Posidoniimonas polymericola: one gene and its partner. The protein of the gene in region 1 interacts with the protein of each later gene in a pairwise test. Links are inferred from orthologs where the notes say so. Each region holds a gene or a part of one and is shown on either strand. Other genes may lie near its edges. The genes, in order: Pla123a_RS07640 and Pla123a_RS11175.

Region 1 (11,395 bases):
CACCCGCTCGGCGGCGAGCGACGCACGGCCGCCGTCGCGGAGCGGGTTCGGCGGCGTCTGCTCGTCGACCCAGTCGCCGCTGGCCGGGCCGTACACGCCGGTTGTGCTGATGTAGATCACACGCCGGGTACCAGCCGGCAGCGCGGCGAGGACGTTGCGCAGGCCCTCGGCGTAGACCTCGTGGATCGAAGGCTCGGCCGAGCGGTCGTAGCCGACCGCGTACAGCAGCGTGTCGACCGGCGACTCGCGCACCGCCGTCAGCGTGTTGGGTTGCGTGACGTCGGCGATCAGGGGAGTGAACCCCTGCTGCGCAAACCGCTCGCCGCGCCCTGCGTCGCGCGTCACTACCGCGACGCTGTCCCCCGCGTCTCGCCACAAGCGGGCCACCCGCTGTCCCAAGTAGCCGCATCCAAAGATCAATCGGTCCATGACCGAGATTCTAGTCGGTCTGAAGCCGTTGAGGAGCTGGTCTAGGTGAAACCAGCAACGGCGCCGTGCGACGGAGCTCCGTCTGCATCACAGCGCATGCGGCATGCCGGGCAGGTGTCACAGCCGCGCTATTCAGCCCCCCCATCACAACCCGCCGGGTACTTGCCGACCGACCCACACGGCCGCAGCGTTCGGAAAACCTAACGGCTCGTGGGTGGGCTACGGTTTTAGGTCTAGGGAGACGGACGCCACCAGGATGGGGGAGGCCGCATCTGCGGGTCGTTCGTGCATCGCGAGTTGCATCCAAGAGAGAGAATCGATGGCGATCGACGCCCCAACCGCGTCCGCAGTTGACGCCCCCGCGGACCCCGCGTCTGGCGGCTCGCTGCAGGCAATCGAGGCGCGGCTGGAGCACTTGGAGCGGCTGGTCGCGTCGAGCAGGGTCGACCCGAACCGGATGAACCTGCTGGTGTTCGAGGCCCACCGCGACCGTCTGCTGGCCGCCTTTGTGATGGCGACCGGTGCCGCCGCCTGCGGCATGGAGGTCTCGATGTTCTTCACGTTCTGGGGGACCGCCGCGCTCAAGAAGGGGGGGCCCCAGTTCGGCAAGAAGTCAATCGTCGAACGCGCCTTCGGCTGGATGCTGCCGGGATCGGCCGGCGCCACCAAGCTCTCCAAAATGGACATGTGCGGCATCGGCAGGGCGTTGATGAGCCGGGAGATGAAGCGCAAGAACATCGCGGACCTCGGCGAGTTGATCCAGACCGCTGCAGAACTGGGCGTGAAGATCCGCGTCTGCGAGATGTCGATGCAGCTGATGGGCATCCGCCGCGAGGAGCTGATCGACTACCCGAATATTGAGTTCTGCGGCGTGGCAAGCTTCGTCGACGAGGCCGCCGCCGCCAACACCACCCTGTTCATCTAGCGACGCCAAGCCGCCGCCGGCCCCGCGCAACCACGGGAGCCCTGGCCTAGCCGGTCCATGACGAGCGACAATCCCAAATCCGCCGCCGACGCTGAACCAGACGCGGTGCCGCGCGCGCCCGCCGACGCCGGCGTCGACCCGCTGCTCGACCGCATCGACGGGCTGCTGCGTGACGTCCTGGCCGAGGAAGCCCCGCCAGCCGGCCCGCTTCCGCAGGGCCGCGACGCCCTAGCCGGGCTGCTGGCCGAGCTGCGTGACGCGTTGGTCGAGCGGGACCACACAATCGAGAAAATGGCCGCGAGGTCGGAGTCGCTGATGCGCGCCCAGGCCGACGCGCTGGTCCGCTCCGCCGAGACCATCGACGAGCTCGAGACTACCAAGCAGCGGCTGGCCGACGCGAGACTCGTCGCGGAGCGGGCAGCGGAGGACAACTACCGCCTGGCCGCGACGGTCTTCGAAAACACCAACGACGGCGTGCTCGTGTTCTCCGAGCAGCGTTGCATCGCCTGCAACGAGAACGCCGTTCGGCTGCTGGGCGGTGCGCGGGAGGACATCATCGACGCCTGGCCGGCGGCGTTCGAAGTCGCCCTGTGCAGCGGCGGGGAGGACGGGTCCGCCTCGTTACGCGACGCCTTCGAATGCCTTACGGCCGACAAGCCGGTGGTCGTCGAGGCGCTGTTCCCCGGCGGCGCAGGCGGTGAGTTCTGGGCCGAGGTGACACTCGGCGCGTTCGGCATCGACAACCGCCAGCAGTCGGTGGTTGTCGTGCGAGACATCACCACCCGCAAGCAATTTGAGAACGAGCTGCAGCGGCGCCGCGACTTCCTCCGCAATATCCTCAACGCGGTCCCCGACCAGCTCGCGGTGACCCGGGACGACCAGACGCTCGTGCTCGCCAACAACGCGTTCTGCGAGTTTGTCGGCCAGGACCGCGCCGACGTCATTGGCAGGAAGATCACGGACGTGCTGGGCCCGCAGTCCTGCCAGGGTTTCCGCGATTGTGACGAGCAGGCGCTCGAGGCGGGCGAGTTCAGCTGCGAGCACGACCGCACCCTGCCCAACGGTGAACGCGCTGTCCTGTCGGTCAAGCGGTCGGTGTTCGGCGACGAGCAGGGCGACCGGTACATCGTCTCAACGTCGCGCGACATCACCGAGGATCGGCTCCGCGAGGAACGCCTGCGGCTGCTCGCGAGCGTCTTCAATGGCGCGTCGGAGGGAGTCGCGATCCTGACCACCGAGGGGGCAATCTGCGAGGCCAACCCGGCCTTCCTCACGATGACCGGCGCCACCCCACGCGACGTGGCGGGCGGGATGCTGGGTCAGCTGCTCAACTTCGCCGCCGGCGACGCCGCTGGCGTTCTCCGCGACGTGGCCCTCGGGCGATCCTGGTCCGGCAAGGCCTGCGCCAGCCACCCCACGCACGGCGACCGCCAGGTGTGGGTGTCGCTGAGCCCGTCGCTCGAGTCGAAGCAACGCTTCATCGCCCTGGTGTCGGACATCACCGAGCTCGAAGAGGCCCAGGAGATGCTCCGCTCGCAGGCCCGCAGCGACATCCTCACCGGCCTGCCCAACCGCCGCTGGTTCCGCGACCACCTGCAGCAGCTGCTGGACGACCCCGCGGACCCAGAGCAGAGCGTCACGGTCTGCTTCCTGGACCTCGACAACTTCAAGCACGTCAACGACACCTCCGGACACGCCGCCGGCGACATGCTGCTCCGCGGGGTCGGCGAACGGATCCAACGGATGATGGGCCCGGACGCGTTCCTGTCCCGCTTCGGCGGCGACGAGTTCGCCATGATCCTCACCGAACCACGCCACCAGCCGCCGCGGCTGCTCGACACGCTCAAAGAGCTGCTCAACGAGTTCCGCCGCCCGTTCCACCTCGAGGGGACCGAGGCGACCGTCGGACTCAGCATTGGTCTGGTGAGCAGCGTGAAGGGAAAGGGCGAGGTCGGCGATATGATGCGGCAGGCGGACATCGCGATGTACGCCGCCAAGTCGGCCGGCAAGAACGGCGTGCGGGTGTTCTCCCCCGAGATGGAAGACGGCGTCAACACCCGGCACCAGGTGCAGACCCGATTACGTCAGGCGCTACGCGGCGGCGAGATCACACTCTGCTTCCAGCCCAAGGTGTGCGCCGCGACACGCAAGCCAATTGGCTGCGAGGCGCTGGCCCGCTGGCGGACGCCCGAGGGCAAGCTGATCCCGCCCAGCGAGTTTGTGCCGATCGCCGAGCAGACCGGTCTGATCGTTCCGTTTGGCGAGCTGGTGTTCCGCACCGCGGCCGAGCAGGCCCGCGACTGGGCCGCGTGCGGCCGCGAGCCCTCGGTGGCGGTGAACGTCTCGCCCCACCAGCTGCGGCACCCCGGCTTCGTGAGCTCGTTGCAGGACGTGCTGGCAGAGACCAGCGCCCGTGCCGAATGGTTCGAGCTCGAGATCACCGAGTGCGCGATGATGGAGGACGTCGACCACGCGGTCGAGGTCATCGACTCGCTGGCGGCACTCGGGTTCAACGTCGCGGTCGACGACTTCGGCACCGGCTACTCGTCGCTGAGCTACCTGAAGCACTTCCGCCTGCACACGCTGAAGATCGACCTCACCTTCATCCGCGACGTCACCACCGACTGGCAGTCGCAGGCGGTGGTCCGTTCGGTGGTGTCGCTCGGCGCCGGCCTGGGGCTGAACGTCGTGGCCGAGGGGGTCGAAACCGCCGAGCAGGCCGAGCTGTTGTCGGAGATCGGCTGCACGACCCTGCAGGGCTACTACTTCGGCAAGCCAATGACCGCCGACGACTACGTGGACTGGCTTGACGCTCAGGCCAGGACGTCGGTCTGACAGCCCGTTGAGATTGCCGTTGGGCCGCGAGGCGCCGTGATCACGCCCTAGCTCGGCGAGTGTGGAGGGCTGCCGGGGCGGGGCGTTGATCGGGCTCGCTAGAATGTCACCATGGTGCCGTCGGTCGCCAGATCGATCACGGTGGTGAAGCCGCCGTCTTCGGCCTCCGATAAGACTTCCGCTGCGGGCGGGGCGTCGGGGCCGCCGGTGATGCACGTGTTCCGGCAGACCGAGCACATGATCAGTCGCCCGCCTGCGGCCAGGTAGTTGTCGATGAGCTCCGTCAGCGGCGGGAACCCCTGTACCGCGATGCCCTGGGCGCTGCCGCTGTAACCCCACACCGCGCCGTCGCTGGTAAGGAACACCACAGCGTTGTGCCCGACAGCGGTGGCGGCCAGCCCGCAGGAGAAGGCGAGAGTCGCGTTCTTGCCGTTGTCCGACTTGCCGACTGTCAGGATGACCACCACGTTGTGCGCGTCTTGCGGCATAGGTATCGGCGCCGTGAGTCTAGTGGCAAGTGGCGAGTGGCTAGACGAGGGTGATGACCGCCCGCTGCAGCTCTTCTTCTTCGGTGAACTGGTCGACGGTGTGTCCGGTGCGTCGGGCCCAGGCCTCGAGGTCGGGACGGAACGCAAGGTCGGTGGCGGTGACCTCGATCCTCTTGCCGGGGCCCAGGCCGCGGGCCGCCTTCGTCAGCTCGACGATCGGCATCGGGCAGTTCAGCCCTTGGCAATCCAGTTGCAGGTCTACCATGGGGCTGTCGCTCCGGCCGGATAGGAAGGGCGCCGGCCCGCTTGGGGACGCGGCTTCTCACGCAGCTTATCGGCGTCGTGGTGCACTCGGCGCCAGCGACTCGCGGTGAACCCTGTGCCCGGCGCGCTGCGCGGGGCCGGGCGTAGCGGTCAGGCAAGAGGGGGCCGCCCGGCACGCGGTCGCGGGCGCCTTACGAATAATCGCGTGGCGGCCTACAATCAAAAGCATCCCTGCATTGTTCGGATCTTACCTATTCGGATTGAGCACGCGTTGCCACGGAAGAAGAAAACACGCGAACTCGCTGTGGTCGGTTGGCGGGAGTGGGTCCGACTCGACCTGCTTGGTGTCCAGGCGATCAAGGCCAAGGTCGACACCGGCGCCAGGACGTCGTCGCTGCACGCGTTCCGGGTCAAGACCTTCGAGAAGGACGGCGCTCCGCACGTCCGCTTCCAAGTACACCCGGAGCAACGCAAGACCAAGCCGACGGTCGAGTGCGAGTGGCCGGTCCACGAGTTCCGCAAGGTGCGGAGCTCTTCGGGCCACGAGGCGCTGCGACCGGTGATCCTGACGGAAATCGTCGTGGCCGGCCAGGCCTTTGAGATCGAGCTGACGCTCGCCAACCGCGACCAGATGGGCTTCCGCATGCTGCTTGGCCGCGAGGCCCTGCGAGACCGATTCGTCGTGGACTCGGGGCGCTCCTACGTGGGCGGACCCCGGAACAAGTGAGCCGGCTCGCCGCCTCGCCCCCGCCCCTCACGCAACTCAACCAGTGTTGATTCTATGAAACTTGGCATCCTTTCCCGCAACCGCAACTGCTACAGCACCCGCCGGCTCCGCGAGGCCGCGGTGAGCCGCGGTCACGACGTGAAGGTGCTCGACACGCTGAAGTTCTCGATCGACCTGGAACAGGGCGAGCCCGACCTGTTCTTCCGCTCCAAGCAGCTCAGCCACTACGACGCCGTGCTCCCGCGGATCGGGGCCTCGATCACCTACTTCGGCACCGCGTTGGTGCGGCAGTTCGAGCAGATGGACGTCTTCTCCGCCAACTCGTCGGCCGGCATCACCGCCTCGCGAGACAAGCTGCGGACGATGCAGGTGCTCAGCCGCCATCAGCTCGGCATGCCGGCCACCACGTTCGTACGCGACCGCAAGGACATCCTGCCGGCAATCGAACGCATCGGCGGCGCCCCGGTGGTGATCAAGCTGCTCGAGGGGACGCAGGGCGTCGGCGTGATCTTGGCCGAGAGCGTCAAGGTCGCCGAGGCCATCATCGAGACCCTGCAGTCCACGCAGCAGAACGTGCTGGTGCAGAAATTCGTCAAAGAAAGCAAGGGCAAGGACATCCGCGCGTTCGTCGTCGGCGACCGCGTGATCGGCGCGATGCGTCGCGTCGCCCAGGGTACCGAGTTCCGCAGCAACGTCCACCGCGGCGGCAAGACCGAGCCGGTCGACCTCGACGAGAACTTCTGCGAGACCGCCGTCCGCGCCGCTCAGATCCTCGGCCTCCGGATCGCCGGCGTCGATATGCTGGAGTCGACCAGCGGGCCGCAGATCATGGAGGTCAACTCCTCGCCCGGCCTGGAGGGGATCGAGCTCTGCACGCAGCTCGACATCGCTGGTGCGATCGTTGACTACATCGCCGCCCAGGTCGACTTCCGCGAGATCGACCTCCGCCAGCGGCTGACCGTTAGCCGCGGGTACGGCGTCTCGGAGATCCACGTGCCGGAGGGCTCCGAGTTCGTTGGCAAGTCGATCGACGAGTCCGGCTTGCCCGAACGCGACATCAACGTGCTGACGCTCTACCGCGGCACCACCGTGATCCCGAACCCGCGGCTCAAGCGGACCCTCGAGCCGGGCGACCGGATGCTCTGCTTTGGCAAGCTCGAGCAGATGCGGTCGATGATCCCCGATCGGGTCCGCAAGAAGCGGCGCCCCAAGGTTGGCGAGCTGCCCGAGACCGAGGTCGTGCACGATGCCGAGCAGCGCGCGGCCGAGTCGGCCGGCGAGTAGCTTTGGCCACGATCAAAATCAGCCCAGAACGGGCCAGCGAAACTCGACGATAGGATCAACCAGGCATACGCCTACCTGCGTGTCCGTGGAGCCGCCGAGGCGATCGACTTCTACGGCCGAGCATTCGGCGCGGTTGAGAGTTTCCGACTGTCGGAGCCTTCGGGCAGGGTCGGTCACGCCGAACTCAGGTTTGGCGATCACACGATCATGCTCTCAGACGAGTACCCAGAGTACGGCGTCCACGGGCCGCAGGCGTTCGGCGGGACCGGCTCGTCGGTGCACCTGCATGTCGACGACGTCGACGCGTTGTCCGCCCAGGCGGTGGCCGCCGGGGCGACCCTGCTCATGGAGCCAGCAGACCAGTTTTACGGCGAGCGGTCGGCCAAGCTGCTTGACCCATTCGGGCACGAGTGGCTGCTGGGATCCCCCATTGAGGACGTGTCGCCCGAGGAGATGCAGCGCCGCTTCGACGAGATGTGCGGCGGCGGACAGTAGCCGACCTTCATTCAGCGGCGGACGGCTTGCGGAGCGTCCGCCCGGCGTCGGTCTTCACGAGCTGGCCGTCGTCGATGGCCAGTTCGCCGTTGACCAGCAGCCACCGCACGCCGGTGGAGTTCTCGGTGGGCGACTCGAAGGTCGCGTGGTCGCGGAACGTCGCGGCGTCCAGCACCACGATGTCGGCCGCCAGCCCCTCCCGCAGGTAGCCCCGGTCCTCCATCCCGAGGATGTCGGCCGGCAGGCCGCTGGCGCTGCGGACCGCCCGGGCTAGCGAGACCACGCCCTCCTCGGCGGCGTAGCGCCCGATCTTCCGCGGGAACGTCCCGAAGCTCCGCGGGTGGGGCTTGGTCCCGTCGGGCACTTTGACGCTGCCGTCCGAGGCGGTCGCGACCCACGGCAGCGACATCACCCAGCGGACGTCGCGCTCGTCCATGCTGAAGCTGACGCCGGCCTCCTCGCCGGCGCGGACTACGTCGATCGCTACGTCTACTGCCGCGCGGCCCTCTTCCTTGGCGATGTCGCGGATCATGCGCCCGACGTACTTCGGCAGGCTAGGGCAGTCGGCGACCATGATGCCGCCGCGGGCCTCGAGCAGGTCCTGCATGATCGGCCGCAGCCGGGCCAGCTGCGCCGGGTCGCCCAGCCGGTCGGTCAGATCCTGGCGGCTCCCCTCGCGTTCCTCGTCGGGCAGCAGCATCGCCGCAACCGAAGTGCTGCTCGCCGCGTAGGGGTACTGGTCGGCCGTGACGGTGAGCCCCTCGTCCTGCGCCCGGGCGATGACCTCGGCCGCGGCCCGGACCTTGCCCCAGTTGCGCCGCTTGCTCGCCTTAAAGTGCGAGACGTGCACCGCCGCGCCCGACAGGCGGCCGATACGCAGCGCCTCCTCGACCGACTCGACCAGCTCGTCCCCCTCGTCGCGGATGTGGCTGGCGTAGATGCCGCCGAACTCGGCGACGACCTCCGCGAGCTTGGCGATCTCCTCGGCATCGGCGTAGGCCGAGGGGACGTACTGCAGGCCGGTGCTCATGCCCCAGGCGCCCGCCTCCATCCCCTGGCGGACGAGCGCCCGCATCCGCTCGACCTCGTCCCCCTCGGCCGGGCGGCGCTTGGCACCTATCACGCTGGACCTCACCGCGCCCTGCGGGACCAGGTGAGCCACGTTGACGCCCGCGGGCCGCTCGTCCAGCTCGTGGTAGTAGGCCGCGACGTCCAGCGCCCCGCCGCCGCAGTTGCCGGTGACCAGCGTAGTGCAGCCCTGGGTCAAGTAGAAGGCAGACTCGCGGGTTTGGTCGGCAAGGATGCGTGGGACGCGGGACGAGTCTTCATCGTCCGACTCGATGGTTTGGTCGCTGTGGTTGTGCAGGTCGATGAACCCGGGAGCAACGACGAGACCCTGGCAGTCGATCGTGTGGCCGATCTTGCCAGGTTCGAAGCGTCCCACTGCGACGATGCGGTCGCCCCGCACTGCGACGTCGCCGACCTCGGGTTCGGCGTCCACGCCCGTGCAGAGCGTGCCCCCCTTGAGCAAGAGGTCGGCGTCGACCGGCTTGGCCAGTGAGTTGCTCGCAGCGGCTCCTACGAGCAGCAGCGCGGCGAGGCGTAGTAGGCGGCTGTCCATCAGATCGACTCCCTGCGGTTGGTTGCTGGTCCTGTCAGCCCAGGATAGCGGAACCGGCGTCGCAAAGGCGCACGCTGCGCGACCCCGTGACGAGGCTGCGCAGAAAAGCGACCCGCAGCCGTCGACCCGCCCGTCTAGAACACCACGCCCTCGACCGGCGGCGGCTTGATCGGCAGGTTCTCGTCGCCGATCATCTCTTTGAGGTTTTCTTCGATGGTCAGGCTGATGGCGGTCAGCGGCGTGTCGTCGGGGCGGTTCTCGAACGGGTCCTCGGTCCGCTCGCCGATCTGGTCGAGCGAGAGGAACACGAAGTTGATCAGCAGCGACAGCGGGATGTTGAACAGCCCGAGGTCCTCGATGAACGCGAACGGCACCAGCGTGCCGTGCAGAAAGACGAACACCCGGGAGAAGAAGCTGTAGGGCCGCGGGAACGGCGTGTTCTTGATCCGTTCGCTCATGCCCTGGTGGTTGTGGAACTCGTTGAGGGTCTCGCCGAGCCGCACGTAGCGGTAGTCCGACAGCCAGCCGCGCTCGTAGCCGTGCTTGAGATCCCGGCCCTGGTTCATCAGCAGATAGTTCGGCGCGTTCCGTTTGTGCACGACCTCGTCGAATTCGTCCTCGGTGAGGAACGGCCTGATCTCGTCGAAGTGGTTGAGGGTCTCGAACAGCTCCTCCTCGATCTCGTTGTAGGGGTGCCGCTCGCGGAGGTTGACCCGCAACGCGTGCACGAAGGCGATGTGGCGGTAGACCAGCGAGCGCTGCCAGTTCCACATCTCCTCGGGCTCGTCGCCGACGGGGTCGACGGCGAGCGTCATCACCTCGCGGCCCCACGCCCGGCTGTAGTTGACCAGCATGCCCCAGATCTTGCGGGCCTCCCACCAGCGGTCGTACGCGCTGTTGTTCTTGAAGCCGAGGAAGATGGCCAGCGCCGTGCTGAGGGTGGCGATCGCGTTGAACGGCACCGTGAGCCGCTCCATGTCAAACTTGTGGTGCAGCACGTAGGCGACTACCGACAGCACCGCGAAGTACAGCATGCTCTTCCACGTGTAGAAGAGGACGTGTCGCCACTTGATGCTCCTGGAAACAATCATTGCGCAGGGGGGCCGTGAGGGGCATGCGGGGGCTGGAAGGGACGCGTCAGCCGTAGCGGGGTAGGGCGGGGCTCGGTAGCGCCGCGTCCTTATCATGTCCGCGGGCAGGGGGCGACGCAACGCCCGTCGCGGCGCGTGCTCGGCGATGCGCGGCAAGCGAAAGGTGCAGAGCCGAGTCGGCTCGCTGACGAGACTGTCCCCCGGCTAGCAGCGTCGTCGAGGCCGGGGCGAGAATCTTGCGGACAGCTCGGTAGGGTGGGTAAGCCCACCGTCGCTGGCTACTCTACGACGACCTCTCCGTCCAAGCGGTTTGCCTGGTAGCGATGCACCAGCGGGTCGATGTCGTAGTTGACGGTCTGGACCGAACCGTCGCAGTAGACCATGTTGAGTCCCCCAGAGTGGGCGCTGCCGAAGGCAACCAGTGCTCGGGTTGGGTCTTCGGCACTGGGGGCGTCTTGAGCGGGCTGCCAAGAGTCTTGAGTGGCGCCGGAGTAAGCCGAAAGAGCGCCAGGCTTATAAGCGACCCGCTGGTTGTCCCACTCGTACCCGCAGTACATCGATTGGTTGTCGCCGTAGCGTCCGTTGTTGGTGACGGTTGTGTTGCCGTCGTGCGCGTCGGTGGGGACGTACTTCTCGCCGATCAGGTAGGTGTTCGAAGTGCCGTCGGACACTTGACGCATTTTGACCTCGCTCCGGAAGCCGATCACACCGGTCTGAAAGTCCTTGTTCTCGCTCCTGCCGCGTGCAGTAACCACGAACTGCTGGGTCGTTTTGGGCCACTGGAAGTCCGCGGCGTCGGCAAGCGAGCCGGGCACAGGCGTGATGTCGTTGCTGCCGAATCCGTCTTGAGCGTGCCGGAAGGAGTCGCCGCTGTTGCCGGCGTAGTCGCCCAACGCGACTGGTTGACCGCTGACGAAGTTGTATTCGGAGGCCCGTGCGCCGGCTTGCGTGCCCATAAAGGTTGTCCGCCGGCTTGGGCAATTGAAGGTGTCGATCGGCGAGGCGATCAGCTGAAGAATGGCCTGTTGCCAATCCCTGCTGCCTACAACTGCATTCCTGCCAAGGTCACGCAGGGAGTTTTCTTCCAGGTAACTAAAGACGCCGTAGTACCAGCTGCCTGGCTGATCCTTGCCGTACCCGCGGGTCGGATCCGGATAGAAGAGTCCGCCCCACCCACCGGAGGGGAAGTAGCCGTGCGTGTCTTCGTGTAGCAGCGAAGCCAAGCCCATCTGCTTG
Region 2 (11,461 bases), on another replicon or contig:
GTCCAGCAGGCGGTGGACGCTGTGCAGGACCGAGCTGTGCTGACGGATGCCGCGGGAGATTGGGTTCATCGACGAGTGCCGGGCTGAGGTCGGGGGGTGGAACACCGGCAGACAGTGCAACGCCGGCGCCAGAACCCGCGGCGGGCAGAATACACGGCGTTTTCGGCCCCGGAACGCCCTGCAGGGCCCGCCGCGATGCGAATTGTCAACACGGCTGTCGCCGCCCGCCAACAGCGGCGGGCCGGCTGTGGCAGGCCGTTGGCGGCGCCGCAGGGAACTCCCTGCTACCTCAGAGCGTCTGACTTGCGTATCCTGTCCCTCGACGGACCTCCCCTGCCTAACGGAACACTCAGGCGCCATGATCCCACGGAAGAAGCTGTTTCTGCTGTTGCTGCCCGCCGCGGCCCTCCTCTCAATGGCCTTCGCCCAAAACCAGCCCCCGCTGCCGCCGGCCGGCGGGCAACAAGCCGCCGAAGACGGCAACTGGCGCCAGGCCTACAACGACCTGCGCAGCGGGCTGCTCAACCAGACGCTGCCCGAGGGCGAGATCACGCCCGCGATCGCCCAGGCGGTCCGCTGCCTGGCGGAGCTGAACCGTGTCGCCGAGAGCGACGCCTTCCTGGAGGACGTCGCGGGGCAGTACCCGCAGAGCGCCGCGGTGCTGCTGAAGGTCGCCCAGCAGTACGAGAACCTGCCGCACTACGGATCGATGGTCAGCGGCGAGTTCCACCGCGGCAACATGCGCGGCCGCGCCCAGGTCGCCAACGCCTACTCCCGCGACCGCGTCCGGGCGTTGCAGCTGCTGCGCGAGGCGACGCGGCTCGAAGGCGATCCTTCCTCTGCCGCGGCCGTGGCCCGGTCGCTGGCCGATGTCATGATGGGGAGCCGTTTTCAGAGCCAGCCCTGGCAGCTGCAGCTGCTGACCGACATCGACCAACTGCCCGACTACGAGGAGGGCTGGGGGCACTCGCGTGGGTCGAACCAGGGCGCGCCGGTTGGCGCCGATGGCGAGCCGCTGTTCTACGCATTGCCCGAATCATGGGACGCCGCCCGCAACGACGGCGAGCGCTGGCGTTGGGCCTGGGAGCAGTACGCCCAGCAGGGCGACTACGAGCGGACGCAGGAGCAGCTCGCCCGGGCGAGGTTCCTCGAGAGCCAGTTCGGCGTGCCGACGCTCGCCCAGTACCTGCCGCTGCTGGCCCGCCAGGGCGAGGGTGACTCCGACGCCAGCATCTTCACGCTGCACACGCTCGCCGAGGACGAAACGCTGGCGCGGCTCGCGACCGGCGTGCGGCGATTCAAGCTGCCCGACGAGCACAACCACTTGAAGCTGTACCAAGAAGTCTTGGCCAGCGGCGCCGCAAAGTCGCTCAAGCAGCCCGCGCTGGACGCCGCCAACCAACTCGCCGGCCTGTTCCAGAACCGCCGCCAGTACCCGCGGGCGGTGGAGTACCTGGACCAGGCGATCGAGTTCGCCCCCAGCGAGCAGCATCCTAGTCTGAAGCAAAGCCGTGACCAGATCACCAAGCCGTGGGGCGAGTTCCAGCCGGCCGAAACCCAGCCCGCTGGCCAGGGCGCCACGGTCGAGCTGCAGTACCGCAACGCCGAGTCCGTGGAGTTCACGGCCCGCCCGATCAAGCTGCCGCAACTGCTCGCCGACGTGAAGGCGTACCTCGAATCGCGGCCCGACAAGCTCGAGGGCGAGCGGCTCAACATCGACAACCTCGGCTACCGCATGCTGCAGGAGGGGCAGGAAAAGCACCTCGGCCCGGCGGCGGCCGAGTGGAAACTCGACCTCGCCCCGCCGGCCGGCCACTTCGACGACCAGGTGACGGTCACCACGCCGCTGCAGCAGGCGGGCGCCTACTGGGTGACCGCCAAGCTGGCCGACGGCAACACGTGCCACACGGTGCTCTGGCTCGCCGACACGGCCATCGTCCGCAAGCCGCTCGACGGCAAGCAGCTGTACTTCGTCGCCGACGCCAAGAGCGGCCGGCCGGTCGCCAACGCCACGGTCGAGCTGTTCGCCTTCCGCCAGCGGCCCGACGAGAACCAGCCCAACCGCTACTTCGTCGAAACACAGAAGTTCGCCGAGAAGACCGACGCCAACGGGATGATCGAGGTCGAGAACTCCAAGGACGATGAAAACCGCGGCTACCAGTGGCTCGCCACGGTCGCCACGGCCGACGGGCGATACGCCTATCTTGGCTTCGACGGCTTCCGCCGCGCGACGCTGCTGCACGGCAACTACAACCAGACCAAGGCGTTCGTCGTGACCGACCGGCCGGTCTACCGCCCCGGGCAGAAGGTGCATTACAAGGCCTGGATCCAGCGGGCCCGCTACGGCGTCGACGACCCGGCGTCGGAGTTCGCCCACAAGTCGTTCCGCGTCGAGCTGATCGACGGTCGCAACGAGAAGGTGCAGCAGCTGACGCTCACCGCCAACGCTTACGGCGCAGTCGAGGGCGAGTACGCCCTGCCGAACGGCGCCACGCTCGGCGGCTACCGGCTGAACGTGCTCGGGCACGGCTCGGGCGGTTTCCGGGTCGAGGAGTACAAGAAGCCCGAGTACGAGGTCACGGTCGACGCGCCCACCGAGGGCGTTGCGCTGGGCGAAGAGTTCACCGCCAAGATCCAGGCCAAGTACTACTTCGGCGCGCCGGTCGTCAACGCGACGGTCGCGTACAAGGTTACCCGCACCAAGAAGCAGGCCGACTGGTTCCCGCCGCGGCCGTGGGACTGGCTGTACGGGCCGGGCTACGGCTGGCTCGGCTGCGACTTCGACTGGCACCCCGGCTTCCAACAGTGGGGCCTCCGCTGCCCGTCGCCGGGCTGGCTGCCGTGGCGGCAGCCCGACCCGCCGGAGATCGTCGCCGAGGCCGAGTCGCCGCTCGACGCCGAGGGTTCGCTCGAGGTCAGCATCGACACCGCGCTCGCCAAGGCGCTCTACGGCGACTCCGACCACAACTACCACATCGAGGCCCAGGTCCGCGACGAGTCGCGCCGCACGATTGTTGGCACAGGCGATGTGCTCGCCGCCCAGCAGCCGTACCGCTCGTACGTCTGGACGACCCGAGGCCACTACCGCGTCGGCGACCCGGTGGAGGTCCGCATCGCGGTCCGCACGGCCGACGGCCGCCCGCTCGCCAAGACCGGCGACCTCAAACTACTGAAGCTCGCCTACTCCGACGACAACCAGCCCCCCAAGGAGACCGAGGTCCGCAAGTGGGAGCTCGCCACCGCCGCCGACGGCGGGGCGGGCCTGCAGATCAAGGCCTCCGAGCCGGGGCAGTACCGGCTGTCGTTCAAGTCGCAGACCGCCGCGGGTGAGGTGATCGAGGGGGGGCACGTCTTTTGCATCGCCGGCGAGGGCTTCGACGGCGCCGGCTTCGCTTTCAACGACCTCGAGATCGTCCCCGACAAGGCCGAGTACCGCCCCGGCGAGAAGGTCCGCCTGCAGGTCAGCACCGCGCGGACCGGCTCGGCCGTGCTGCTGTTTGTGCGTCCCGAGAACGGCGTCTACCCGGCGCCGCGGCTCGTCCGGCTGGACGGCAAGAGCACGTTCGTCGAGATCGACGTGCAGCCGACCGACATGCCAAACCTGATCGTCGAGGCGACCGCCGTTGGCGGAGCCCGCGTGCACCAAGCGGTCCGCGACATCGCCGTGCCACCGGTCAGCAAGGCCCTGAAGCTCGAGGTCTTGCCGGGCGCCCAGGCGTACAAGCCGGGGCAGGAGGCGACCGTCAAGCTCCGCCTGACCGACCGCGACGACCAGCCCGTGGTCGGCGACGCCGCGCTGACGATCTACGACAAGAGCGTCGAGTACAGCTCCGGCGGCTCGAACGTCGGCGACATCCGCAAGCACTTCTGGGACTGGCGCCGCACCCACTACCCCAACCGCACCGACAACCTCGGCCAGTACAGCTACAACCTAACCCCGCCCGGCGAAATCGGCATGCGCCCGCTCGGAGTGTTCGGCGGCCGCGTGCCCGCCACGGAGACCATGACCCGTGACAAGACTTTGACGTTGTCGCGGGCCATGCCGATGCGGCGTGGCATGGCGGGGGGCGATATGTACTTCGGCGTCCCGATGGCGATGGCGGCCGAGGCCGCTCCAATGGAGGACGCGGAAGCCGACGGCATCGGCGGCGGTGGTGGACAGGCGCCGCTAGTCGAAGCGACCGTCCGCACCGAGTTTGCCGACACGGCCCTGTGGGACGGCACGCTCGAAACCAATTCCGACGGCATCGCCGAGGTAACGCTCACCATGCCCGAGAACCTCACCACCTGGCAAGTCCGCGCATGGGGTGTCGGGCACGGCGCCCGCGTCGGCGAGGGCGCCGCCGAGATGGTGACCCGCAAGAACCTAATCGTGCGGCTGCAGACGCCGCGGTTCCTGGTCGAGACCGACGAGGTCGTCCTGTCGGCCAACGTGCACAACTACCTCGGTGAGGCGAAGCAGGTCACTGTGCGGCTGGAGCTGGAGGGGGGCGTGCTCGAGTCGCCCTCGCAGCTCAGCCAGCAGATCGAGGTCCCCGCGGACGGCGACCGCCGTGTCGACTGGCGGGTGTCGGCGATGAAGGAGGGCGGGGCGGTGGTCCGGGCCTTCGCCCTGACCGACGAAGAGTCGGACGCCATGGAGCTGACCTTCCCGGTCCGCGTGCACGGCATCCTCAAGCAGGACGCGTTCAGCGGCGCGATCGCCGCCGACGGCAGCCGCGGGACGTTCGAGATCGACGTCCCCACGAAACGCCGGCCCGAGCAGACCCGGCTGGAGGTCCGCTACTCGCCGACCCTGGCCGGAGCGATGGTCGACGCACTGCCCTACCTGATCGACTACCCGCACGGCTGCACCGAGCAGACGCTCAACCGGTTCCTGCCGGCGGTCCTCACCCAGCAGACTCTGATCGACCTCGGGGTCGACCTCAAGGCAATCCAGGACAAACAGACCAACCTCAACCCGCAGCAGTTGGGCGACGCCGCGGAGCGGGCCACGGGCTGGAAACGTTACGACCGCAACCCGGTGTTCGACCAGGCCGAGCTCGACAAGATCGTCAAGGCGGGCGTCCGAAGGCTGACGGACATGCAGCTTTCGGACGGCGGCTGGGGCTGGTTCAGCGGCTACGGCGAGCACAGCTCGGCCCACACCACCGCCGTGGTGGTGCGGGGCCTGTCGGTTGCGCGGCAGAACGATGTGGCCCTGCTCCCCAACACGATCGAACGGGGGGTGGAGTGGCTGAAGAACTACCAGCAGGGTGAGCTCGCGAAGCTCCGCAACGTCGACTCCGACGGCAACCGCATTGACGACGCCAAGCCCGCCAAGCAGAAGGCCGACAACCTCGACGCCCTCGTGCACCTGACCCTGGTCGACGCGGGCGGCTCGGACGCCGCGATGCGTGACTTCCTGTATCGCGACCGGACCTCGCTCGCCCCGTACAGCCTGGCGACCCTCGGCCTGGCCCTGCACCAGGAGGAGGGCCAGACCGACAAGCGTGACATGGTCATCCAAAACCTCAAGCAGTACGTCCAGACCGACGACGAGAACCAGACCGCCTGGCTCAACCTGCCGGGCGGCTCCTGGTGGTACTGGTACGGCAGCGAGTACGAGGCCCACGCCTACTTCCTGAAGCTGCTGGCCGCCACCGAGCCCGACGGCGACCTGGCCGCGGGGCTGGTGAAATACCTGCTCAACAACCGCAGCCACGCCACTTACTGGAACAGCACCCGCGACACGGCCCTGGTAGTCGAGGCGATGGCCGACTACCTCAAGGCGACCGGCCAGGCGAAGCCCGACCTGGCGGTCGAGGTCTGGCTCGACGGCGAGAAGCGTAAGGCAGTCAAGATCACCGCCGACAACCTGTTCACGTTCGATGGCGTGCTGGTGATCGAGGGCGCCGCCCTAACGCCGGGCCGCCACACGGTCGAGATCCGCAAGCAGGGCGATGGCCGGCTGTTCTACAACGGCTACCTGCAGAACTTCACGCTGCAGGACGACATCCGCCGCAGCGGGCTCGAGGTCCGCGTGACCCGCGAGCTGTACAAGCTCGAGCGGGTCGACAACGAGGAGCAGGTTGCCGGCGGCCGCGGCCAGGCGGTCGGCATCCAGACCGAGAAGTACCGCCGCCAGCGGGTCTCCAACCTGGCCGCCGTGGCGAGCGGCGACCTGGTCGAGGTCGAGCTGACGCTAGAGAGCAAGAACGACTACGAGTACCTCTTGATCACCGACCCCAAGGCGGCCGGCTTCGAGCCGGTCGAGGTGCAGAGCGGCTACAACGGCAACGAGATCGGCGCGTACGTCGAGTACCGCGACCAGTCGGTCAACCTGTTCGCCCGCCAGCTCGCCCGCGGCAAGCGGAGCGTCAGCTACCGGCTGCGGGCCGAGACGCCGGGCAAGTTCAGCGCCCTGCCGACCCAGATCGAGGCAATGTACGCCCCCGAGCTGCGGGGGAACAGCGACGAGATCAAGGTGCGGGTGATTGACGGGGGTGAGGGGTAGGTTGCCTGTCGCCGTCGGAGACGCCTCCTACCAAGTTGTGAGAGCGATCTCTGACCGCGATAGAAGCGTTGCCTGAACGCGGCGGATTCTTGTAGAGGCCCTCTGCTATCCGTGGTCTAATGCAGGCACGCGCGAGCTCTCTAGCCTCGCGCCCGCCAGACCGCTTTAGCCGCGGGGCGTTAGCCCCCGGTTAGAAACGCACAAACCGGGGGCCAACGCCCCGCGGCTGGTGAACTGCTGCGCGATGTTAAAAACTCAAGAGCCTCTGGTGACGCGGTCGCCGTCGGAGACGCCCCCTACCAAGCTGTGGGAGCGGCGGACAAAACCCCGGCCTCGCCCCGGAGGACCATCGCCAAAAACATCACTATGGGAGCCTGAAACGCACCTCGGGGCCAAACTCGGCCGGGGGTTTTGTCCCCTCCGATCGAATATTCGGACTCTACCCGCGCGGCCACGCCAAACCGCTGCCGGCGCCCCGGTGATGCGTTGGCCGGGGCGCGTTAGAATCGCCCGTTCTCACCACGAACCACCCCCGTCAGGAGGACAACATGACGCTGGTCGCCGAAGAACAGGTGCTAGTCATCCCCACCGAGCTGTTCCACTCGCTGGGCCACTTCCAGGGCTTCTCGCCCGAGGTCGACCGCTACCTGAAGCCGATCCTCGAGAGCGGCCAGATCAGCTACCGGCCCCGTGGCCAGATGGAGGCCGACCCCAGCTTCAAGCAGCTCATCCCGTACTGCGTGTTCCGGTTCGTGGACGCGGATGGCGTGGCGCGGATCCTCAACTACCAGCGGGGCGGCGGCGGGGGCGAGGCCCGGCTGCGGGCCAAGCGGAGCGTCGGCGTGGGGGGGCACATCTCGACCCTCGACCACCAAGCGAGCGAAGCCGCAGAGCACTCAAAAACTCAGGATTCGGCCGCGGTGTACCGGGCGGGCCTGATGCGGGAGCTCGACGAGGAGGTGTCGATCAACGCCGGCCACACCGAGTCGTGCATCGGCATGATCAACGACGACGAGACCGACGTCGGCCGGGTGCACCTCGGCGTGGTGCACGTGTTCGACATGCAGCAGCCGGCGGTCGACGCCCGCGAGGACGACATCCAGGACGTGCGGTTCACGCCGCTCGCCGAGATCGCCGCCGACCTGGACCACTACGAAACCTGGTCGCAGATCGCGGTAAGAGCGTTGGTGGAGCAGCAGAAATAATCGCTACAACGCCAAGTAGGGGGTTCCCCTCTGCAGCCTACGGCGGAAGCCTTAGGTTTTCGTTCGCAACACTGTTAGCGCTAGCAAACCCGCGGCTTCCGCCGTGGGCTGCTGGGCGGATGCAAGCGTAGCCCAAGAGTGCCCCGATGCGCGTCTACATGGACAACCACGCCACGACGCGCGTCGACCCACGGGTCGTCGAGGCGATGCTGCCGTACTTCACCGAGGAGTACGGCAACCCGGGAAGCGTCGGGCACGAGGCGGGCGACGCCGCCCGGGAGGCGGTCGAGCAGTCGCGGGCGACAATTGCCGCGGCGATCGGCGCCATGCCTGCAGAGGTGGTGTTCACCAGCGGCGCGACCGAGAGCAACAACCTGGCGATCGCCGGCGTGGCGACCCGTCGCCGCCGGCGGGGGGACCACCTGGTGAGCGTCGCCACGGAGCACGCCGCCGTGCTCGGGCCGCTGCGGCGGCTCGAGAAGCAGGGGTACGGGCTGACGCTGCTCGAGGTCGAGCAGCACGGCAGCCAGAGCGCCGGGCGACTGCGGCCCGAGGATCTGGCCAGCGCCCTGACCGACGAGACCTGCCTGGCGAGCGTCATGCTGGCGAACAACGAGATTGGCGTCGTGCAGCCGGTCGCGGAGCTGGCCCTGTTGTGCCACGGACGGGGCGTCCCCCTGCACTGCGACGCCACGCAGGGCGTCGGCCGCCTGCCGGTCGATGTCGGGCGGCTCGGCGTCGACCTGATGAGCTTCACCGCTCACAAGCTGTACGGGCCCAAGGGCATTGGCGCGTTGTACGTGCGGGGTTCGGGGTCGGGGGATCGGCCCGCCGTGCGGCTCGAGCCGCAGATTGTCGGCGGTGGGCAGCAGCAGGGTCGGCGGAGCGGCACATTAAACGTGCCCGGCATCGTCGGCTTCGCCAGGGCGGTCGAGCTGGCGGTGGAAGAGCTGGCGGCCGAAGTCCAACGGCTGGCCGCATTGCGGGACGACCTCTGGCGGCGGCTCGAGGCCCTGGGCCTGGGCGCCGAGTTGTGCGGGCCGGGCCTCGACGCCGTGGACCAATCGGGGGGTCCGCTGCGGCTGCCGGGCAACCTGGACGTGACGTTCCCGGGCCTGGACGGCGAGTCGCTGCTGCTGCGGCTGGGCGGTTTGGCGGTCAGCAGCGGCGCGGCCTGCTCGTCGTCGGACCCGTCGCCGAGCCACGTGCTGCGGGCAATCGGCCTGAACGAGGACCAGGCCCGCAGCAGCCTGCGGTTTGGGCTGGGGCGGTTCAATACCGCGGGTGATGTCGAGTTTGCAGCGGAGAAAGTAGCGGCGGCGGCGGCCGAGCTCAAACGCTTGGGCTAGCCACGGGGCGTTTCCCAGCTCTTCCCGCTGTGGCCGGCGTGGTATAATCTAAGAGTTCATGCGCCGCCGGGCTCGCAGGTCTTACCGGACGGCCACACTAACGCGGAGGAGAATAGAGATCATGGGAGTCACCCTCACCGAACGCGCCGCTCAAGAGGTGCAGCGGATTGTCGAGCAGCAGAAGCTGGACGAGGGGCACGTGCTCCGCGTCGGCGTGACTGGCGGCGGCTGCAGCGGTTTTAGCTACGCCCTGGGCTTCGACGACAAGTTCGACGAGTCGGCCGATAGCAAGTTCGAGTGCCACGGCGTTGCGGTCGTGGTCGACAAGAAGAGCGCCCTGTACCTCGACGGCACCACGGTCGACTTCTACGACGGCATCGAGAAGCGCGGCTTCACGTTCGACAACCCGAACGCGGTGAAGTCTTGCGGCTGCGGCAGCTCGTTCCAGGCCTAAGCGGCCGGGCGACAGAATATTGAGCACGGTCATCGGAACAACCGAGGCCGGCGGGTAATGCCCGCCGGCCTTTTTTTGTCGGCCTGTGCGGCACAACCGCTACGACCGGCTTGGTGGCGACGCGGACTAGTGCAGGCTGACGCGTTATCGACCCGGGTCGGTTGCCCGAACCGAAAGTAGAGCTAGGCTTCCAACAGAGGGCGAGACCCTCTCGAGGGTGTGGAGCTCGGGCACAGCCACACGACTCGCCGCGTGTCAGCCCCGCGTAGGAAGCCGCGGGGGGCATCCTTCACCACCAACCTGTGCCACGCCAATGCGCCAAGCAATCCTCACATTTCTGAAGAGCGAAGACGGGCCAACCGCGGTCGAGTATGCGGTGATGCTCGCGATGATCGTCGTGACGTGCATCGGCGCGGTCAACGGGATGGCGAACGCCACCGCGGACAGCTTCGACGACTCCTCGACTGCGATCAATTCCGCCCTGGGCTCCTAGGCCCCCGCAATTGCCCTGTGGGAGACCTTGCGGCCTCGCGCCGTCGGATACCACGGGTCTGGTTTGCAAAGCAGCGATTGAATCGATAAAGTCCAGATCTGCAGTGGTCGATTATACGATCAGAGGTTGGCAAGGTTGCCTGCTTGAGCACGCCCCGGCTGCTCGCACAACCGCCACCACGATCCACAGCGGCTCTTTCAGGTCTGGGATTACCTGCCCCAATCCCCGACGGAAAGGGCCGCTTTTTTTATAGGATCAGCATGGCGTCGCCGTAGCTGTAGAAGCGGTAACGCTCTGCTATCGCCTCGTGGTAGGCGGCCCGGATCAGCTCCGGCCCGCCAAACGTCTGGACCAGCACCAGCAGCGTGGTCGACGGGAAGTGAAAGTTGGTGAGCAGGGCGTCGACCGCCCGGAACTGGTAGGGCGGGCGGATAAACAGGTCCGTTTCGCCGCTCCAGGGCTGCAGCGGCCCGCCCTCGGGCGAGTGGCCCGCAGCGGTCTCCAGCGTCCGCACGGCGGTCGTGCCGACCGAGATCACGCGGCCGCCAGACTCGCGGGTGGCATTGATCTCGGCCGCGGCTGCGGCGGAGAGTTCGCACCACTCGGAGTGCATCTGGTGCTCCTCGATCGAGCCGCCCGAGATCGGGCGGAAGGTCCCCAGCCCAACGTGCAGCGTGAGGGCAGAAAATTCCACCCCACGACTGGCGGTTGACTTGAGCAGCTCCTTGGTGAAGTGCAGCCCCGCGGTTGGCGCCGCCACGGCCCCCGGCCGCTTGGCGAACACCGTCTGGTAGCGGGTGACGTCCTCGTCGACCATCTGGCCGCCGCGGATGTAGTGCGGCAGCGGCACCCGGCCGAGCCTCGTGAGGGCCTCTTCGGTGGGCTCCTCGGGCTGCAGGTGGGCCAGCCACTGCCCTGCCTCGAGGCGTTCGAGCAGCCACAGCTTGCTCGACGGGCGGCCCTCACGGTCGTCGAGGACTACCGACTCGCCCGGCTCCAGCCGGCCCCGGGTCTTGCACACGACGCGCCAGTGGCCCTCTTCGGTGGAACCGAGGTACAGCCCCTGCCAGCGGCCACCCGTTGCGGCCCGCCGTCCAGCAAGCTGCGCTGGGACGACCCGCGTGTCGTTGAGCACCATCCGATCGCCGGGCACCAGCAGCTCCGGGAGGTCGCGCACATGGTGGTGCGATACGGCCTGCTTCTGCCGGTCGATCACCATCAGGCGGGCGTCGGCCCGGTTGCGCAGCGGCTGCTGGGCGATCAGGTCGCGGGGCAGGTCGAACTCGAATAGCAGCGGGTCTTGAGGCATCCAGTAGCAGCGGGTCGTCGGTGTAGTACGGGTTCAGGAACAGACCTCGCATGGTATCGCATCAGGCCCCGGGCCGCGACGCGCACGCTGCTGCGGGCCGGCGGGAAATTTGCGAAAAAAACCTCCGGGGCCGGTGGGGGTTCGTTTCCCGGGGA

What was found.
Region 2: the proteins of Pla123a_RS07640 (region 1) and Pla123a_RS11175 interact in binary tests that used the Escherichia coli proteins (3 or more experiments, as listed by UniProt). The link is inferred for Posidoniimonas polymericola from one-to-one orthologs.

What each region holds. Positions count from the first base shown.
Region 1 is NZ_SJPO01000003.1:218,039-229,433, forward strand. The notes cover bases 3,331-6,060. They hold Pla123a_RS07640 (sulfurtransferase TusA family protein), read right to left. Parts: upstream 4,943-6,060; coding sequence 4,718-4,942; downstream 3,331-4,717. Other genes in these bases: Pla123a_RS07630 (sensor domain-containing protein), read left to right, coding at 3,331-4,189; Pla123a_RS07635 (DsrE family protein), read right to left, coding at 4,288-4,677; Pla123a_RS07645 (ATP-dependent zinc protease family protein), read left to right, coding at 5,213-5,668; Pla123a_RS07650 (RimK family alpha-L-glutamate ligase), read left to right, coding at 5,723-6,060. Outside these bases: Pla123a_RS07620 (SDR family oxidoreductase), read right to left, coding at 1-429; Pla123a_RS07625 (DsrE/DsrF/DrsH-like family protein), read left to right, coding at 749-1,354; more of Pla123a_RS07630, read left to right, coding at 1,412-3,330; more of Pla123a_RS07650, read left to right, coding at 6,061-6,952; Pla123a_RS07655 (VOC family protein), read left to right, coding at 7,028-7,447; Pla123a_RS07660 (N-acyl-D-amino-acid deacylase family protein), read right to left, coding at 7,455-9,068; Pla123a_RS07665 (bestrophin family protein), read right to left, coding at 9,203-10,159; Pla123a_RS07670 (DUF1559 family PulG-like putative transporter), read right to left, coding at 10,438-11,395. UniProt on the Escherichia coli protein: Sulfur carrier protein involved in sulfur trafficking in the cell. Part of a sulfur-relay system required for 2-thiolation during synthesis of 2-thiouridine of the modified wobble base 5-methylaminomethyl-2-thiouridine (mnm(5)s(2)U) in tRNA.
Region 2 is NZ_SJPO01000005.1:30,732-42,192, forward strand. Bases 7,153-9,948 are described here. They hold Pla123a_RS11175 (cysteine desulfurase family protein), read left to right. Parts: upstream 7,153-7,847; coding sequence 7,848-9,050; downstream 9,051-9,948. Other genes in these bases: Pla123a_RS11170 (phosphoesterase), read left to right, coding at 7,153-7,701; Pla123a_RS11180 (HesB/IscA family protein), read left to right, coding at 9,172-9,504; Pla123a_RS11185 (Flp family type IVb pilin), read left to right, coding at 9,818-9,948. Also shown: Pla123a_RS11160 (undecaprenyl-phosphate glucose phosphotransferase), read right to left, coding at 1-69; Pla123a_RS11165 (alpha-2-macroglobulin family protein), read left to right, coding at 359-6,496; more of Pla123a_RS11170, read left to right, coding at 7,045-7,152; more of Pla123a_RS11185, read left to right, coding at 9,949-9,997; tRNA preQ1(34) S-adenosylmethionine ribosyltransferase-isomerase QueA, read right to left, coding at 10,245-11,306. UniProt on the Escherichia coli protein: Master enzyme that delivers sulfur to a number of partners involved in Fe-S cluster assembly, tRNA modification or cofactor biosynthesis. Catalyzes the removal of elemental sulfur from cysteine to produce alanine.